4 regions of the Exiguobacterium sp. s11 genome follow, and region 3 is predicted to be linked to each of the others. Evidence: predicted binding sites of a transcription regulator. Region 3 holds the regulator's gene; each other region holds the start of a gene.
What was found. The regulator Rex, encoded in region 3, represses fermentation and respiration genes when NADH is low (regulators of the CRP and FNR family bind a similar motif). The targets are predictions, from matches to a motif close to TTGTGAAATATTTCACAA.

Region 1 (4,782 bases), on a different contig from region 3:
CGTGGAACGTTCGATTGATGACATCGATCTGTTGTTCACGCGTCAGTTTAATGAAGTTGACTGCATAACCGGATACCCGAATCGTTAACTGTGGATATTGTTCTGGATGCTCCATGGCATCGAGTAACGTCTCACGGTCAAAGACGTTGACATTCAAATGGTGTCCTTTTGAAGTCGTACCACCCATATATCCGTCAAGTAATCCGACTGTATTGCGAATGCGTGTGGCTTCATCCTTACCAAGTGCTTTTGGCACGATCGAGAACGTGTAGGAAATCCCGTCGAGCGCATGTTCATATGGTAATTTTCCGACAGATGTCAGTGCGGCGACAGCTCCTCTAGTGTCACGTCCATGCATCGGGTTAGCACCAGGTGCGAATGGTTCACCCGCACGGCGTCCATCTGGCGTATTTCCTGTTTTTTTACCGTAGACGACGTTTGAAGTAATCGTCAGGACAGACTGCGTCGGAAGGGCATTGCGATACGTTGGATGTTTACGGATTTTCTCCATGAACAGTGTGACGAGATCGACCGCCATCTGATCTACCCGTTCATCGTTATTCCCGAACTTCGGAAACTCGCCTTCGATCTTGAAATCAACTGCAATCCCATCCGCATCTCGGATTGGACGAACTGTTGCGTAACGGATGGCAGATAGACTGTCAGCGACGACCGATAAACCAGCGATACCGCATGCCATCGTCCGTAAGATTTCTGGATCATGTAAAGCCATCTCAATCCGTTCGTAGCTGTACTTATCATGCATGTAGTGGATGACATTCAGTGTGTTGACGTACAGTTCTGCGAGCCAATCGAGTTGACGATCATAAGCCGCCATGACGGTTTCGTAATCGAGTACTTCATCAAGCATCAATGGACTTGCTGGGGCGACTTGGATTTTGAGCTTCTCGTCCATTCCGCCATTGATCGTATAAAGTAATGCTTTTGCCAGGTTTGCTCGCGCACCGAAGAACTGCATCTGTTTCCCGATCTTCATCGCGGAGACACAACAAGCGATGCCGTAATCATCTCCATAAACCGGTAACATCAAATCATCGTTTTCATATTGAATCGAGCTTGAAACGATCGACATCTTCGCACAGAATTCCTTGAATCCGCGTGGAAGCTGAGTAGACCAGAGAACGGTTAGATTCGGTTCCGGTGCCGGACCAAGTGTCGAGAGAGTGTGTAAGAAGCGGAATGAACTTTTCGTGACGTTTGATCGTCCATCTTCACTCATTCCACCGATTGATTCCGTTACCCACGTCGGATCACCTGAGAATAGATCGTTGTAGTCTGGTGTCCGTAAGAACTTAACGATCCGAAGCTTCATGACGAAATGATCGACGAGTTCTTGTGCAGTCTCTTCCGTCAAGCGACCAGCCGCAAGATCACGTTCGACATAAATATCAAGGAACGTCGAGACTCGACCGAGTGACATGGCTGCCCCGTTTTGCTCTTTGATGGCAGCAAGATAGGCAAGATAGACCCACTGGAATGCTTCTTGTGCTGTTTCTGCAGGGCGGGAGAGATCGAAACCATAGCGAGCTCCAAGCTCGGTCAATTCCGTTAATGCGCGCAACTGTTCATTCATCTCTTCACGGTCGCGAATCATCGATTCAGATAAGAACCCGCCACGTGCCTTTAAATCCTTCTTACGTTCTTCGATCAAGCGTGCCGTTCCGTACAAAGCAACACGACGATAGTCACCGATGATCCGTCCGCGACCATAAGCATCAGGTAATCCGGTGATAATACCGGCTTTACGTGCAGCGCGCATTTCAGGGGTATAGGCATCGAAAACCCCTTGGTTATGTGTCTTCCGGTACTCGCTGAAAGTTTTCGTGACGGTCTCGTCTGCTTCAAAGCCATACGCAGCTAGGGCATCATTCACCATCCGAATCCCACCGTTCGGATGAATCGAACGTTTAAACGGTTCGTCTGTCTGTAAACCGACGATTTTTTCAAGTGAGCGATTCAGATACCCTGCATCATGCGAGAGGATCGTTGATGGTGTTTTAGCATCGACGGCATATACACCACCACGTTGTCGTTCTTCATTCGTCAGCTGTAGAATTTGTTGCCAGAGACGTTCCGTTGCTTGCGTCGGACCGACTAAAAAGTGATCATCTCCTGTATATTCCGTGCGATTGAGTCGGATGAAGTCTGCGACATCGATCGTCTTTACCCATTCACCAGACGTAAAGCTTGCCCAGGCACTTGTTTTTTCTAATAACATGGATACCACTCCTTTAATATTGAGCTAATCATCAGTTCCTTATGTGAATAGTGTAACAAAAGGAAGGGGTGATTCCCTTTACGTTCATGTGAATGTTTTAACAAGTGGACAAACGTTGATATGACGGGCTTTCTTTATTTCTGTATTCATATGAAAATAGTTTTAAAAAAACAGTTTTAGATTGCTAATTCAAGGTTTTTTGGAAACTGTATGAGTTGATTTGAAAAAGATTCACTAGAACAGTTGAAACTGTGAGGAATGTCACGCTACGGTGCCTTGTATTTTTAAGACGTATCGTTGACAATGAAAAAGGGAATATAGAACGTGGAGGTGTGCCAAATGGAGTATGTATCATTAACACAACAAGGAGAGTATCAGTCGGGAGACTGGGTCTCGCTGAAAATCGGATCGGACGGTTCAACGCGAACGGGAATGATCACGGAATTCGAAAATGATGGATTCTGGATTCGATTTGAAGATGATTTTGATTATGAAGACTTTATCGGCTATGATGAATCGTATTGGATTGCGCTTGTTCGTCGTCCGGTTGACGTAAAAGCGACGTATGCGAGTCTTGCGGAGTACCCGGCACTCGCTGCAGAATTACAGGATCGTGTCATCCAAGGATTCGAGATTTTAGAAGAAGAAGCCGGTGAAAGCGAGATTCGATTCCACATTCGATTGCTCGACGCAGGAAATGAATATACACAGACATTACGGGGATACCGTGATGCATCAGGAGATCATGTCGAATACGTAACGGCATGATGGAATTAAGAGAGTAGGAGAAATCGTTATGAACTTTACAAAACCATTTTTACAGGAAGCATGGGAACGGGCGCGCTTTACCGAGTTGATGCCTGTTCAAGAACAAGCGATTCCGTTGTTGCGCGAAGGAAAAGATGTCCTGGCTGAAGCGCCAACAGGAACAGGGAAGACGCTTGCTTATGTCATTCCAGCTTTAGAAAAGATTGAAGTAGAAGAACCACACGTGCAAGTCGTGATCACGGCACCAACACGGGAACTCGTCATGCAAATTCATCAAGTCATTCAATTGTTTGCTCAAGGAAGTGGTATCAAATCCGGTGCATTCATTGGTGGTGTTGAATTAAAACGACAATATGAACGATTGAAGAAAAAACCACAAATCATCGTCGGAACGCCAGGGCGTCTCGTTGAGTTGATCGATTCGAAGAAGCTAAAGATGCATAAGGTGAAATTGATCGTCTTGGACGAAGCGGATCAAATCTATGAGAGTGGTATGAGTGACTCGGCGACGCGAATCGCAAACAGTGCACTACGCGATCGTCAGTTAGCATTCGTCTCCGCGACATTGCCGGAACGGACAGCAGAATGGGGACGGACGCTTGCAAACAACCCTGAGACGATTCGGGTTGAGCGTGCCGTCAGCACACAAGTGACATTCGGTTATTTGGAGACTTCACGTCGTCAGAAGCCGGAATTGTTACGTCGCCTGGCGAACATGCAAGGATCAAAAGTGCTGACATTCATCAACAACCGCTCCTTCCTCGGACCATTAAATGGTGAGTTGAGTAAATTCTCATTGAAATATCGGATTTTGGATGCTGAAAAAGGAAAACGAGAGCGAATGGAGACATTACGTTCTTACAAAAAAGGAGAGTTTCCTTTACTCGTCACGACAGGTCTTGCGGCACGTGGTCTAGATATCGAAGCAGTCACGCATGTCGTCCATTACGATTTACCGGAGTCGCTTGACGATTTCGTACACCGTTCAGGTCGGACGGGACGTGGAAATGCGAACGGAATGGTACTTGCTCTTGTTACGGATCAAGACTTAAAACACTTAAAAACACTTGCGAAGCAAATGGGCGTCGAGATGGAAGCAATGGAAATTTACCGTGGGGAAGTCATTCCAAAACGTGAATTCACAGCACCTCAGACGATTAAACGACCGGCTACTCCTCACCGGAAAGGGCGATCGAAATGAAGAACGATCGAAAAGTAATTCCGTTTCCGACGACGGTTTCTGAAGCGGAAATGAATGCAGCCTTGAAGAAGATGTATCAAGAAGCAGCGACAGCACGTAGTACGGATTGGGTCGCTTTCATAGAAGAGATTGCAACGGAGGGACGTTGGTATTTAAAAGATGCTGAGTTGTTCCGGGACTTATTCGTAGATTGGGCCATCTTCTATGAGACGGATGATCAAGGAAAAACGCCGCACGGTCGTTTTCTTGAGCAGGTCAAAGAAGAGTTATCGCCTAGCCTCTATCGTGCCTTGCGTGGATTAGCGGACCCGATGCCCTCGCTGTTTCAAGTCGAGGCGGATGGTGTCGTTGATTTGATGTCAAAACAGACGTATCAAACGGATTTGTCTGAGATTGAAGTCGAACCAGGTGATTTGTTGATTGGAAAACTGCTCTACATTTCTGGGAAATGGCGCTTTGCGATTGCCTACATGAAAGTAGCGCGCGCACTGGTACCAGAAGTCCTCGCCTTGTTGACAGATTTCGTGGATGAAGTAGGAGAAGACGCGTTGCTTCGCCAGTACCCTGAGTTTTG
Region 2 (4,782 bases), on a different contig from region 3:
TTCAGACCCTTTCCTCAGGCGAGACACAAGCTGGCTTTCTTGCTTCATTCCAGCAGAAAAGCGGGTCTCGTTCGTCTCTGATAGCGCAAAATCGCGCTTGTTCCTGTAGAAGTGACGTGTGACGCATCATTCTTTTTGTTACGAGATAAGGGTGGCAGAATGATGATCTGCCACCCTTATCTTTGTAAAGACTGACTTTTGAGTCAGCTCCTTTTTGTTTATTCTTGTGCTGATTTCTCTGATATGGCAGGAACGAAGCGATGGAAGAAAAAAATCGTTGCACTAATCATCAAAAAGGACAGAATTGACAGGCCGAGGCACATCCATTTATATGTAGCAATTAACGCATCCGATTGTTGTAATTTTGCCTGAAGCGTTCGATATAAATCATCTTTTACACGTGATAAGTCTTCAAGGATCGTCTGAGTCGTTTGAGTCGATTGTCTGGCGAGACGTTTTGCTGCTGCTGGACTTTGGCGTTCATATACGACGAAAACCCGTTCGATTTCTGACTCCCAGACATTGTTGCGACGAAGAAGATCTTTAATTGTTCCTGGAGTAGTCGAAGATTGATTCAGACTATTACGTAAGTCATGAATTTTCGAAGTCGAAAAATAATATTGTTCAATATAACGATTATCTTCGTACAATAAGAGGCCGCGGACTGCGTTTGCTCGATCTCGATTATGTTCAACCAACTGATCGACTTGATTAATTAACGGTATATCATGATCCTTCATCTGCGCTGTCATCGCCGCAATTGTCCGATAACCAGATAAGGCATAAATGATTGGTATAGAGGCAAATAAACTGATCAAAAGAATCAGCAGAACACGCTGACGCCATAGTGAGTGCATGCAATCATTCCTTTAAATAAAAAGACATGTCATTAGCTTAACTACTATTACAAGAAAAGTGAAGCCTGTCTATTTTTTGAATAGGGATAGGAAAGTAAGAAGTCAGTATTCTGAATAAAAAAGCAGGAAAGCTAGTGCAATCCGAGAAGCTGTTTTATGTAGAAGAAAAAGCGCAGCTTGGCTGCGCTTGGTTAAAACGAATAGGAATGTTCCTTATAGTTTCCGAAAACCGTATGAATTTCTGAGAATGTAACGAATGCATTTGGCTCAACGGAAGAGACGATCTCCTGCAAACGGACGATTTCATTATTTTGAACGACGACATAGACCATTTTTTTCGTTCGGTTGGAATATCCTCCACGTGCATCGAGAATCGTGACACCACGACCGAGTTCTTTTGTAATGACTTCATTGATTTCATCTGCTTTCTCACAAATGATGATACATTGCTTAGAAGCAGAATAGAAACTGTAAACCGTCTGAAGGGCTTTGGCGCGAACGAAGCTCATGATGAGCGCGTACATAACGTGTTTTAAGTCAAACACCCACCAAACAAGGATGTAGATGACAAGATCTTGCATCAGAAATATGCGAGGAAGTGGCCAGTTATGAAAACGAGCGAAGAAAAACTTTCCAAGAATATCAAGCCCTCCAGTTGAAGCACCACCGAAGAAGATCAATGCCATCGCAAGTCCAGAGACTAGACCGGCAAAGATGGAGGCGACGAGCGGATCATTTAAAGATTCCGGAACAATTTGAGTCGGAATCCAGTCGATTAAAAAAGAGGAAGCAACGACGATGATGCCGGATAAGAACATGAACCGTTTACGCAGAAAACGAAAACCTAAAAGGAAGAGTGGGATGTTTAAAAGCAATTGCGTTAAACCGATTGGCGTGTGGAAGAGCTCTTGGATGATGAGTGTGATCCCCATGATACCACCTGATCCGATATCATTTGGAGATAGTAGTAAACTGATGTAAAGGGAATAAAGCAATGTACCGATGATTAAAAAACTAATTTTTTCAACTCTCTTTTTCTGTGGGTGTGTTGTAGTCATGGCAATATGATGAGTGACCTCATGCTCCTCCTTCTGTGAGTATCTGCCTGCAAGAGTACGCCCATATGCATAAAATTTCAACCCTTCTTATGAAAAAAGATGAAAAAGGGTACGTTTTTTTAGGAAGGTGATGAAAATGAAAAAAACGTTCTTGCTTATTGGTTGTATTTGTTTAGTAATACTAATTGGTATTCGCATTTTTCAACCATCGGATGAAGAAAATCGAACGTCTATTTGGCATGATGGAGATCTCGTAGCGAGACAAGTGGGTGCTTCGATGATGAATACGGTAGCGGTTCGTCAATTAGCCGAACAACTTCCGTTCTCATCAGAATTAAAACAGGTAGATGTCGAAGGGGAATCGTTGCGGCTTGTTTATGAGGTTACAGGAAAAGAGCGACAAGCCTGGATTGGTACCGATACTGGAACACTACAAGTGAATCAGGATTTTTTGAAAGCTCGGTTATCTAAAGTGCTGATGCATCATACACTTGTTTTATTTTCAACGATTCCTGATTTGACCGATCTCGAAATTTACTACACGGATCCGTATTCAGGTGCAGATTTTACGATGGACCGGAAAACATTCGACGCCTACACTCCGACCGATATTGAACGAGCTACTTCCTCTTCTAGACGCTTTAATCGGGTCGTCATTGATGGTTATGTGCTCGATGCATCAAGGCGAAATACTTTCTTTGAACGCTTCGCATCACGACTACGAATTCAAACTAATTAGTTGTATAAAGCAAGAAAAGGCATTTTTCACAATCTCGACACAATGATATCGTTTACATCTCGTTCTTTTATAAAAACGATAAAACAGGTCTATTCAATACTTGAACATCTTTTAAGATGGAAGTATGATAATAAATGAACAAACATTGTGAAGTGTTGAACAAAAGAAAGAGAGGTTTCTACGATGAACGAGGTAGAAGCATTAGAAGGATTACGGAATAAAGCAATCAAGTCGACGTGCATGCTACAAATGCGTCCTCTCGAGTACTTAGTTCGTGCCATGCTAGCAGGGATTTTCATTGGATTTGCAATTATTTTTACCTTAAAAGCAATTAACGGTCTATATATGGCGGAGTCACCTGTTGCGACACTTGTTGGTGGACTGACCTTCGGAGTGGCACTCGTCCTGATCGTTTACGGTGGGGCAGAGCTGTTCACAGGAAATACGATGTATTTCACGACGGCGACGATGCGCGGCTATACGACGAAGATGGATACGATGAAGGTCTGGTTGATCTGTCTGATTGGAAATGGACTTGGAGGATTAGCATTTGCGCTACTCTTTTCTCAAACAGGAATCATCCAAGAGCTTGGTATGAACAACTGGTTATTTTCTGTCTCAGAAACGAAGATCCACCATACGACGTGGGAAATCTTCACACGAGCTATCTTCTGTAACTGGATGGTCTGTTTAGCGATTTTCATTCCAAAGAACATGAAGAATGAGTTGGCGCAGATCATGATGATGATGGTACTGGTCGCAGTCTTCTTCGCATCTGGATTTGATCACGTCATCGCCAATATGGCCTTGTTCTCCATTGCGTTAGTCGTACCACATCCGGATACGATCACATTTGCCGGAGCGATGCACAACCTGTTGCCAGCTTTAGCCGGTAACATCATTGGTGGAGCAGTCTTCATGGGAATGATCTATACGTGGCTGAATAAAGAAAAATTAGAAGTAGATGAATCACGTCAATCCACGACACCTGTTCATATTGCTTCGAAACAAAATGCATAAAAAAGAGCAGCTGTCGCGACAGCTGCTTTTTTCATTCATTCCATATGTTGAAAGCGATCGACGTCTGCAGCCAGTTCTTCGTAAATCGTCTCGACGATTTGTGCATCATCGAAGAGCCCGAGGACGTTATCGTCCGGTAAGGCGTCAACAGGAGACGTGAAGTACAGAACGGCCGTCAATAACAATTGTTCCTGCTCCGCATGCATTTCGAATTTTTTCTGATAGAGAGCACGAAGCATTTCAAGCAGTTGTTTTAATTGAAAATAAAGGACGAGTTCTGCCTCGCGTTCGATGTCCGAGCTTTCTGTAGACGCGATATCTTGCGTCAAGTGCGCAAGTCCGATTTCTGCTCGAACTAACAATTCTTGCTGTGCTTTTTCATCACCAACGAGGTCGAGTGCCTGTCGGTGAAAATACGTATAAGCCGATTTAAAATCGCCGGGTGTGAATTCCATGGTGATGCCTCCTTCTCTTCTCTTTCTAGTTTCGCCTTATTTCTTGCAAAATTGCAACTATTTCGTGAAAATAAAGATACAAGAAAGGGGATTACATAATGCCGACACAAGCAGAATTAAAACAATACGCGTCTTTAGCCGTGCGTACGGGAATTAATCTACAACCAGGACAACAACTCGAGGTGCGTGCAGGAATCGAAAATTTGCCGCTCGTTCGTGAAATCACGCGTGTCGCCTACGAAGTAGGAGCTACGCAAGTATATGTACAATGGTCAGATGATGAGATGACGAAAATCCGTTATTTCGATGCACCGGAAGAGTCGTTTGATACGTTCCCGGATTGGTTAAAAGCACGTTACGACCAACTGGCAGAAGAAAAGACAGCGTTCTTATCGGTCGTCAGTGAAGATCCGGATTTATTGAATGGCGTGGACTCGAGCCGAATCGCACGTGCGAATAAAGCAGCCGGTGTCGCTCTTGCTAATTGGCGGAAGTTCGTCATGAGTGACAATGTCAGCTGGTGTGTCGTAGCAGCACCTTCTGAAAGCTGGGCGAAGAAAGTATTCCCTGATTCAGAGAATGCTGTTGAAGAGCTCTGGTCAGCTATTTTAAAGGCTACACGTGCCGATCAAGCGGATCCGGTCGCTGCATGG
Region 3 (4,782 bases):
TTTCCGGAGTTTCAGTTTTGCAAGTGCGAGACGTCCGCGTTCGCCACCAGATAACTCATGGACGATTTTGAAGACATCGTCACCGCTGAACAGGAATTGCCCGAGGACAGACCGGACTTCTTGTTCACGCATCAAGGGCCATTCGTTCCAAATCTCATCGATGACGCGGTTCCGGTCATTGAGTTCTGCCTGCTCTTGATCGTAATATCCGATCGAGACGCCAGTTCCGAAACGGAAATCACCGAAGAGGGGGCGTAAGCGACCGACGAGGACTTTTAAGAGCGTCGACTTTCCGATGCCGTTCGGTCCGACGAGTGCCAGTGATTCACCGCGTTGCAAGCGGAACGTGATGTCTTTTGAGACAGCTTCTTCGTAACCGATTGCCAGTTGATTGACTTGAAGAACGTCATTCCCGCTCTGTTTTTCAATCGGGAAGGACAGGACCGTGCTACGCTCATCCCCATCTGGTCGGTCGAGCCGATCGACCTTCTCGAGCCGCTTCCGGACACTTTGGGCACGTTTGGTCGTCGTCGCTCGGGCGATGTTCCGTTGAATGAAGTCCTGCATCTTCGCGATTTCTTCTTGTTGCTGTTCGAACTGTTTCATTTCTTGATCGTACAATGCCGCTTTTTGTTCCAAGTACTTCGTGTAGTTACCGGTGAACTTACGGCAGACATTGCGTGACAGCTCATAGACGACATTGACGACTTGGTCAAGGAAGTACCGGTCGTGCGAGACGATCAGAACGGCACCACGATAACCACCGAGGTAACTTTCGAGCCAAGCGAGCGTATCGATATCGAGGTGGTTGGTCGGTTCATCGAGAATGAGGAGCTCTGGTGCTTGCAGGAGCATCTTCGCTAAGGCGAGACGTGTCCGTTGACCACCGGATAACGTTTGGATCCGGCGCGAATAATCGTCCGGATAAAAGCGCATGCCGTGCAGGACGGAGCGGATATTCGCTTCGAACTGATAACCACCCGCTTCTGAGAAGTCGTGTTGCGCTTGATCGTACGTCTTTAGGAGACGATCGTACGCGACCGGATCGTTCAAGATATGCTCCATGCCCATTTCGATTTCCATCCGGCGTAGTGTTCGTTCTTGTTCTTGGAGATGTTCAAAGACGGTCAGCATCTCGTTCCAGATCGTCTCGTTCGATTCAAGACCACTGTCTTGCGCGAGATAACCGATTTTGACATCCTTGCCTTTCATGATGTCGCCCAAGTCATGACTGAGTTCGCCAGCGATGATTTTGAGCAAGGTCGATTTACCGGCACCATTTCGTCCGACGAGCGCAATCCGGTCACGCTCTTGTACTTCCAATTTGATATTTTCTAAAATCGGCTCAACGCCGAATGATTTCGAGAGTTGGTTGACTTGTAAGAGTATCATTTCCATCCATCCTTCCACCCTTTAGTCTATCACGAACAAAAGCGCGAGGTCCTGCGGAATATATTATTTGTGACTCTATGTGAAGTGGTTTACAATCAAGGAGAGTAGAAAGCTTTTTGCAAAGATTTGGGTGCCACGATGGATGTGGCCGAAGGGGGAACTGCAGGATGAATGGACCAGACACAAAAATTCCACAAGCGACAGCAAAACGGTTGCCGCTATATTATCGCTTCATCCAAAGTTTATACAATTCAGGCAAGCTCCGCGTCTCTTCTGCTGAGTTAAGCGAGGCGGTGAAGGTTGATTCAGCAACGATTCGTCGCGATTTTTCCTACTTTGGGGCATTAGGGAAGAAGGGGTATGGATATAACGTTCAACATCTCTTAACGTTTTTCCGCAAAACCTTGAATCAAGATGAGGTGACGAATGTTGCCTTAATCGGGGTCGGTCATCTCGGAACAGCGTTTGCAAATTATAACTTTTTAAAGAATAATAGTACTCGGATAGTCGTTGCGTTTGATGCGGACGAAGAGAAGGTCGGAACAACGACGCATGACGTTCCAATCTATCATGTTTCGGACATGAAAGAACAAATCGAAGCGAATCAGGTCGATGTTGCCATCTTGACGGTTCCATCCCAGTTCGCGCAGTCAGTAGCGGATGAGTTAGTCGAGTATGGTGTGACTGGCATCCTGAACTTTACGCCCGCGCGGTTGAACGTGCCAGCGAGCGTCCGGGTCCATCACATCGATTTATCGATCGAGTTGCAGTCATTAGTTTATTTCATGAAGCATTATTCGCAATCAGCTGAAGGAGTGAAATCATAATGGAAAACCTTATCCCATCAACTATAGCATTCATCGGACCAGGTAGCTTAGCACTAATCGGTGTCGTCGCATTAATCATCTTCGGACCGAAGAAGTTACCTGAACTTGGTCGTGCTGCGGGTCAGACATTGAAAGAGTTCAAGAGCGCAACGAACGGTATCATGGACGACGATAAAAAGGATGAACCGAAAGAGAAGTGATTGAATCATGGCGATTGATCAAGAACAAAGCGTGACGTCGCATCTGGACGAACTGCGTAAACGGATCGTCTGGTCGCTTATCATCGTCGTCGTCCTGTTCGCTGTTGCATTTCCGCTCGTCCGACCGCTCGTTCGCTTCTTGCAAGCGGACTTAAAAGAGCTCGGTATCGGTTTGAATGCCTTCAACGTCGCAGATCCTTTAATGTTGTATTTGAATCTTGCGTTCATCATCGCAATCGTGCTGGCATCGCCGTTCTGGATGTATCAACTCTGGGCATTCGTCCGCCCTGGTCTGTATGATAAGGAGCAAAAAGCGACATTGACGTATATTCCGGTCATCTTCTTTCTATTTTTGGCTGGTGTAGCCTTCTCATACTTTTGGTTGTTACCTTTCTTATTAAAAGTTTCGACTGAACTAGGGAAGGAACTCGGAATCGAACAAGTCATCGGAGTTGAGAACTACTTCAGTTTCTTAATCCGATTAACGATTCCGTTCGGTCTTCTTTTCCAATTGCCGGTCGTGACGATGTTTCTGACACGTCTTGGTCTCGTGACGCCAATTTTCATGCGAAAGAATCGGAAATATGCGTACTTTGCGCTGTTCGTCGTTGCGGCATTGATCGCACCGCCGGACGTGACGTCACACTTGATGATCTCGGTCCCATTGTTCGTTCTCTATGAAATCAGCATCTTGATTTCTGCGCGGACGTACAAAAAGGTCTTGATCCTCGAGCAACAGGCAGAGCTTGAACGACAGGCGGATTTGATGCGTGAATTGAATAAATGAATCGTGAATTCCTTCCGATAATTTTGGAAGGGATTCTTTTTTATGAAAGCGTTATTTTTATATTGATAAAGCAGTTAGCGATGCGTATACTAAAGTTAATTCATGGGGGCTTAGCTCAGCTGGGAGAGCGTTTGGCTGGCAGCCAAAAGGTCGTCGGTTCGATCCCGATAGTCTCCACCATATTCGTACACTTCAAACTCTTGAGCATTCAAGAGCTTTTTTGTTGTTTTCAAAATATGGAAATGCAATATAAAGTGTCAATAAAAACAAATAATTATATAAAACAGACAGAACTGAATTGTTTATTTCCATCTATTTCATTAAACTAAATATACAGAATTTTCGTTTAACTGTTTTGTTGGTAACATCATTATAGTTTTTTAGAAAAGGGGAAAAGAAGTATGAAGAAGGAAATCGCACTCTTGGCAGCTGTCTTGATGACATCTTCCAACTTGGTCAGTGCTCAAGGAGCACTGTCCTCGCAAGATAAGGCAAGCGGTCAAAAGCCGCACGCCCTCTCACTTAAGAAAACAGGACAGGAGAAGGTGTATAAGCAGTCTGACAAGGTCCGTGTCGTCATCGAGATGGAGCAGAAGCCGGCGATTCAAATTGCGCAGGCACAAAACAAGCGGTATAGCACATTGAGCAATGCCGAAAAAGAGTCGATTAAGGATCGCCTCGTAAGTGTCCAAAAATCAGTCAAGTCATCGATCGCTAAAAAATCGATTCCCGTTACATATAAGGAAAGCTTCACGACCGTCATTAACGGATTCAGTGGTGAAGTCAAGTTCGGCGACATCGAAGACATCAAACAACTCGACGGAGTCAAGAGCGTACATATCGCCCATGAATACGCGCGACCGAAAGCCGATAAAGGTGCAAAACCAGATATGTTATATAGCAAAGATATGGTTAATGCAAAAGAAACATGGCAGGACTACGGCTTCAAAGGGGAAGGGACAATTGTAGCGGTTATCGATACGGGGATTGATCCGTCGCATAAAGATATGGTGTTGAGCCCAGAGACGAAGATTGATTTGACTTCTTCAAAGGTTGAAAGCGCCAAAGAATCAAAAGGACTAAAAGGGAAGTATTTCACGGAAAAAGTCCCATACGGCTATAACTACGCTGATCACGATAGCGAAATCCGTGATTTAGGTGCAGGTGCATCGATGCACGGAATGCACGTAGCGGGTACGGTCGGTGCTAATGGAGACGAAGCGAACGGTGGTATCAAAGGGGTCGCACCGGAAACACAACTCCTCGCGATGAAAGTATTCGGAAATGATCCAGGCATGCCATCGACATTCAGTGATATCTACATCAAAGCGATTGATGATGCGATCGCCCTCGGAGCGGATGTCATCAACATGAGTCTCGGTTCGACAGCATCATTCGTCAACGCAGATGATCCAGAGCAACGGGCAATCGTCAACGCGATGAACAACGGGATCTTATGTGCGATCTCTGCTGGAAACTCGGCATTCACAGGACATGGTGCAGGCAATCCGTATACAGCGAATCCTGACATCGGTGTTGTAGGATCTCCAGGGTTGATCAGCCAAGCGCTACAAGT
Region 4 (4,782 bases), 760 kb from region 3:
GGAAATGTTGATCACCTTATCGGAAGAATTGAATATGAGGCGCGCTGCTGAACGATTATTCGTCTCGCAACCTGCACTTAGTCAACGTCTCGTTGCGATTGAAAGACGCTGGGGAACAAAGTTATTCATTCGTTCATCGCGTGGGTTAAGCATCACACCACAAGGAGAAAAAGTAATCGGTCTCGCAAAAGAGATGAATCGGAAGGAACTTGAGTTAAAAAGTGAATTGACGGCAGAAGAGGGTGCTGTTTATGGAACGCTTCGAATTGCCGTCGCTTCCATCATGGGGCAATACTGGCTCCCGCGTGTCTTGAAACGATTCGTTGAGCGTTATCCGCATGTCCGTGTTCAGCTCGTCACGGGATGGTCCAGTGAGATGATGCGTCATATGTTAGAGGAACATTTTCATATCGGGATCATTCGTGGAAACCCGGACTGGAAAGGTGTTAAAGAACGTCTTTTCTCGGATCCGCTCTATTTAGTCGATAGTGAGTTGACGTCAATCGAACAGTTACGCGTGACGGATCGACCATTCATCCAGTTCAAGAGTGATTCAACGTACTATCAAGAAATTTTAGAATGGTGGCAAGATCGGTTCGCAAGTCCACCATCTCGGACGCTGGTCGTCGATCAAATCGAGACATGTAAGCAGATGGCTCTACATGGAATTGGATTTGCGATTTTACCCGAGTCGACGATCCAACAATCAAATGAAGTCATGCAGCTTCCGTTAAAAACATCGTCCGGAAAGATATTAAAGCGAGATACATGGATTTTGTCTACGGAATCGATGCTTGAACTAAAACAAGTTCAAGCATTTTGGGACATCGTAAAAGAAGAAGGAGGAAGTCAGTCAGATGGAATACGCCATTGAAATGCGGCGCGCGCTTCATAAAATACCAGAACCAGGGTTCAAGGAATTTAAGACGCAAGCTTTTATATTGGAACAAATTCGTGCTTATCCACCAGATCGTGTCACGTATGATACGTTTGAAACGGGAGTTTTCGTTCGAGTGAAAGGATTGACTGGAAATCGGACGATTGGATACCGGGCAGACATTGATGGGTTACCGATCGAAGAAGCGACAGGTCTTCCATTTTGCTCGGAACATCCAGGCTTCATGCATGCCTGTGGTCACGATATGCACACGTCGATTGCGTTAGGGTTGATGAAACGAATCATTGAATTGCCGGTCATGGATGATGTCGTCTTTTTATTCCAACCAGCGGAAGAAGGTCCGGGCGGGGCAGAACCGATGATTAAAAGTCCGTTGTTTGAAAAATATCGTCCAAGTGAGATGTATGGTCTTCACGTCGCACCGGAGTATCCAGTCGGTACGATTGCAAGCCGTCCCGGCGTCTTGTTCGCGAGTGCTCGAGAAGTCCATATCACGATCTATGGTCAAAGTGGTCACGCGGCCTTTCCTCATTTGACGATTGATACGGTCGTCGCGCAAGCAGCCTTAATCATGCAATTGCAAACAATCGTCAGCCGATCCATCAATCCGATGAACTGTAGCGTCATCACGATCGGAAAGGTCGATGCCGGGATTCGAGAAAACGTCATCGCCGGTAGAGCAGTTCTTGACGGTACGATGCGCGCACTCAATGGGGAAGACATGGAAAAACTGGAACGACGCGTTCGTGACATCATTCGAGGAATCGAAGCTTCCTTTGGCGTCAAGATTGATCTGCAATTCGGAAATCGTTATTACGAGGTCGTCAATGACCGACACATCGTTGATAAATTTTCATCATTCGTCAAGATGAATGCGAACTACATTGAATGTGATGCAGCAATGACAGGAGAAGACTTCGGATTCATGTTGAAGGAAATTCCAGGGATGATGTTTTGGCTTGGAGTCGACAATCCGACATCTGGACTTCATCAACCAACCTTGAATCCGGATGAATCCGCGATTCCATTTGTGATTGATTTACTCGATCATTATTTCCGAGAATATGTTTAAAAAAGTTTTATGAAATAATGAAGGACATTAAGCTTTCCCTTTCGAAATCAAGAATGGGAAAGCTTTTTATATATGTAAGAATAGGAGTTTTCGAACATTTTGTGAAAAAAATCACGTGCACATGTGAACAATTTGTTACATCAAACATTATAAAAAGACATAAAGGGTTATGTTCTCTATGATACGGTTATAGACCATATAGAGAAGTATGTTTTAGGAAGAGGGGGCTATATACATGTTCAATGATCCCGTATTGCTCAGTCGATTGTTGACAGGGCTCACATTAGCGTTTCATATTATATTCGCGACGATTGGCGTCGGGGTACCACTCATGGTACTCGCAGCTGAATTCATCGGTCTGAAACGCAAAGATCCGGATTATATTTTATTAGCAAGACGGTGGACGCGTGGATACGTCGTTACCGTCGCAGTCGGTGTCGTGACAGGGACGGCCATCGGATTGCAATTATCACTACTTTGGCCGTCACTCATGCAAGTGGCTGGTCAAACGATCGCACTACCGCTATTTATGGAAACATTCGCATTCTTCTTTGAAGCGATTTTCCTCGGTATTTATCTGTACACGTGGGATCGGTTCAAAAACCCATGGTTACACTGGTTGATCGGGATTCCGGTCGTCATTGGTGCGACAGCATCAGCATTCTTCATTACGACGGTCAACTCCTTCATGAACTCACCAGAAGGATTTAAGATCGTCAACGGAACGCTAACGCAAATTGAACCATTGAAAGCAATGTTCAATACAGCAACACCTACAAAAGCAACACACGTCATCGTATCGGCTTATTTAACAGTCGCATTCATCTTGGCGGCAATCGCGGCGTTCCACTTACTCCGCAAAAAAACACTCTCGGCAGCGGAAACAGCGTATCACAAAAAAGCATTTCGCTTAACGGTCATGGCTGGATTGATTTTTGCCTTCTCGACGGCACTTGTCGGGGACTTCTCAGGGAAATACTTGGCGAAATACCAGCCAGAGAAACTCGCAGCTGCTGAATGGCATTTTGAAACGACAAGTGAAGCCGAGTTGATCTTCGGTGGGATACTTGATCAGCAAGAAGACGGCAGTTATGAAATCAAGGGTGCCGTCAAAATCCCATATGCACTCTCAATTCTTGCGGGTGGAGCTCCAGATACAGAAGTCATTGGTCTAAATGAGTTCGCAAAAGAAGATCAAGCACCGCTGATCGTTCACTATTTCTTCGATATCATGGTTTCGATTGGTATGTATTTGGCTGCCATCTCTGCCTTGTTCATCTTGGCATTCCGTTTGAAAAAATTAAATCCTTATAACAAATGGATTTTAAGAGGTGTCTTCATCGGTGGACCTCTGGCGATGATTTCAATTGAAGCAGGTTGGATGTATGCTGAAATTGGTCGTCAACCTTGGACACTGTACGGCATCATGCGGACAGCAGATGCGGCGACGACATCAACTGCTGTTGGTCCGATGTTGATTCTATTCAGTGCCTTGTACTTGATGCTCGGTACGATTTGTACAGTCGTATTATTACGGATGTTCAAGAAAAACCCGGTTGGAAAAGAACTTCAAGAACTTGCTGAAAACCACCACGCGCGTGGGGAAGCTATGTTCGTGGATGATAACAAGTAAGGAGGGAACGATTTGGACGTTCAAACACTAGGAATTACGGTCCTTTGGACTTTCCTGTACGGATATCTCATCGTTGCCTCAATTGACTTCGGTGCTGGATTTTACGCCTTTTATTCAAAATATACGAAGCGGGATCATTTAACGAATCGATTGATTCTTCGTTATCTCTCACCAGTGTGGGAGGTAACGAATGTCTTCTTCGTATTCTTCTTCGTCGGACTAGTCGGGTTCTTCCCGGATACCGCTTATTATTTCGGTACGGCACTGCTCGTGCCAGCCTCAATCGTTCTCGTATTAATTGCGATTCGTGGTAGCTTCTATGCATTTGCCAATTATGGATCAAACGACAGCATGTTCTATACGTTCTTATATGGAGCAACTGGTCTATTGATTCCGGCGGCGATGTCAACGACTTTGACGATCAGTCAAGGTGGATTCATTCGTAAAACGAATGAAACAGTCGAGTTTTTAGGAACAAAATTATTTACGAACTTTTACTCTTGGTCGGTCGTAGCACTCGCTATCGTATCCGTCCTCTATATCAGTGCGATGTTCCTCTTGTTCTACGCAGATAAAGCGAAGGATGAAGGGGCTACTCCGCTAATTCGTAAATGGGCACTCTTCTGGAGTGGTCCAACGATTCTAGTCTGTGCACTCGTTTTCTTTGGATTGAAAAATCAAGCGGCATGGCACTATGAGAACATCTTAAACGGGAACTGGTGGTGGTTCGCTGCTAGTTTCATCTTCTTCCTCGTTGCGGTGACACTCGTCTACATGAAGAAGAATTACGGAATTGCTTTCGTCGCGGTCATGCTACAGTATGGAGTGGCATGGTTCGGTTACGGTTATACGCACTTACCATATATCTTGTATCCATATATCGATATCAACAAAGCGGTCGTTAACGAAACAATGGCTTCCGCACTCGTCGTTGTCTTCATCTTCGGACTCTTACTCTTGATTCCGGCGTTGTACTTGATTTTACGACTCTTCTTGTTCGATAACGATTATGTACGTGGGAAATCCTCAAAATAATGGATGAATAAACGCCTCTGCGAATCGCAGGGGCGTTTATAGTAATTTTAAATTGAATCGGGTACACTACTAAGGAAGAGCGATTGTGAAGGAGAGTTGTGAAAATGAATGGAGAGTTTGCAGTAATTGGACTAGGACGCTTTG

Region 1: a site for Rex is predicted at 2,326-2,343, ahead of pflB (formate C-acetyltransferase). Genes of this name have one in related genera too.
Region 2: a site for Rex is predicted at 2,800-2,817, ahead of KNQ12_RS15525 (formate/nitrite transporter family protein). Genes of this name have one in related genera too.
Region 4: a site for Rex is predicted at 2,070-2,087, ahead of KNQ12_RS03840 (cytochrome ubiquinol oxidase subunit I). Genes of this name have one in related genera too.

What each region holds. Positions count from the first base shown of each region.
Region 1 is NZ_JACSNF010000006.1:166,162-170,943, forward strand. Features, by position in the region: gene pflB (formate C-acetyltransferase) at 1-2,239, opposite strand, end outside; gene KNQ12_RS15820 (hypothetical protein) at 2,579-3,007, shown strand; gene KNQ12_RS15825 (DEAD/DEAH box helicase) at 3,036-4,208, shown strand; gene KNQ12_RS15830 (hypothetical protein) at 4,205-4,782, shown strand, end outside.
Region 2 is NZ_JACSNF010000006.1:106,351-111,132, forward strand. Features, by position in the region: gene KNQ12_RS15510 (CHASE3 domain-containing protein) at 219-857, opposite strand; gene KNQ12_RS15515 (YitT family protein) at 1,049-1,915, opposite strand; gene KNQ12_RS15520 (hypothetical protein) at 2,052-2,654, shown strand; gene KNQ12_RS15525 (formate/nitrite transporter family protein) at 2,838-3,674, shown strand; gene KNQ12_RS15530 (YkvA family protein) at 3,710-4,129, opposite strand; gene KNQ12_RS15535 (aminopeptidase) at 4,228-4,782, shown strand, end outside.
Region 3 is NZ_JACSNF010000001.1:1,441,209-1,445,990, reverse strand. Features, by position in the region: gene KNQ12_RS07555 (ATP-binding cassette domain-containing protein) at 1-1,392, opposite strand, end outside; gene KNQ12_RS07550 (redox-sensing transcriptional repressor Rex) at 1,560-2,219, shown strand; gene KNQ12_RS07545 (twin-arginine translocase TatA/TatE family subunit) at 2,219-2,419, shown strand; gene tatC (twin-arginine translocase subunit TatC) at 2,427-3,206, shown strand; tRNA gene KNQ12_RS07535 (tRNA-Ala) at 3,311-3,386, shown strand; gene KNQ12_RS07530 (S8 family serine peptidase) at 3,608-4,782, shown strand, end outside.
Region 4 is NZ_JACSNF010000001.1:677,847-682,628, reverse strand. Features, by position in the region: gene KNQ12_RS03850 (transcriptional regulator CcpC) at 1-874, shown strand, start outside; gene KNQ12_RS03845 (N-acetyldiaminopimelate deacetylase) at 858-1,970, shown strand; gene KNQ12_RS03840 (cytochrome ubiquinol oxidase subunit I) at 2,206-3,603, shown strand; gene KNQ12_RS03835 (cytochrome d ubiquinol oxidase subunit II) at 3,616-4,638, shown strand; gene KNQ12_RS03830 (potassium channel family protein) at 4,743-4,782, shown strand, end outside.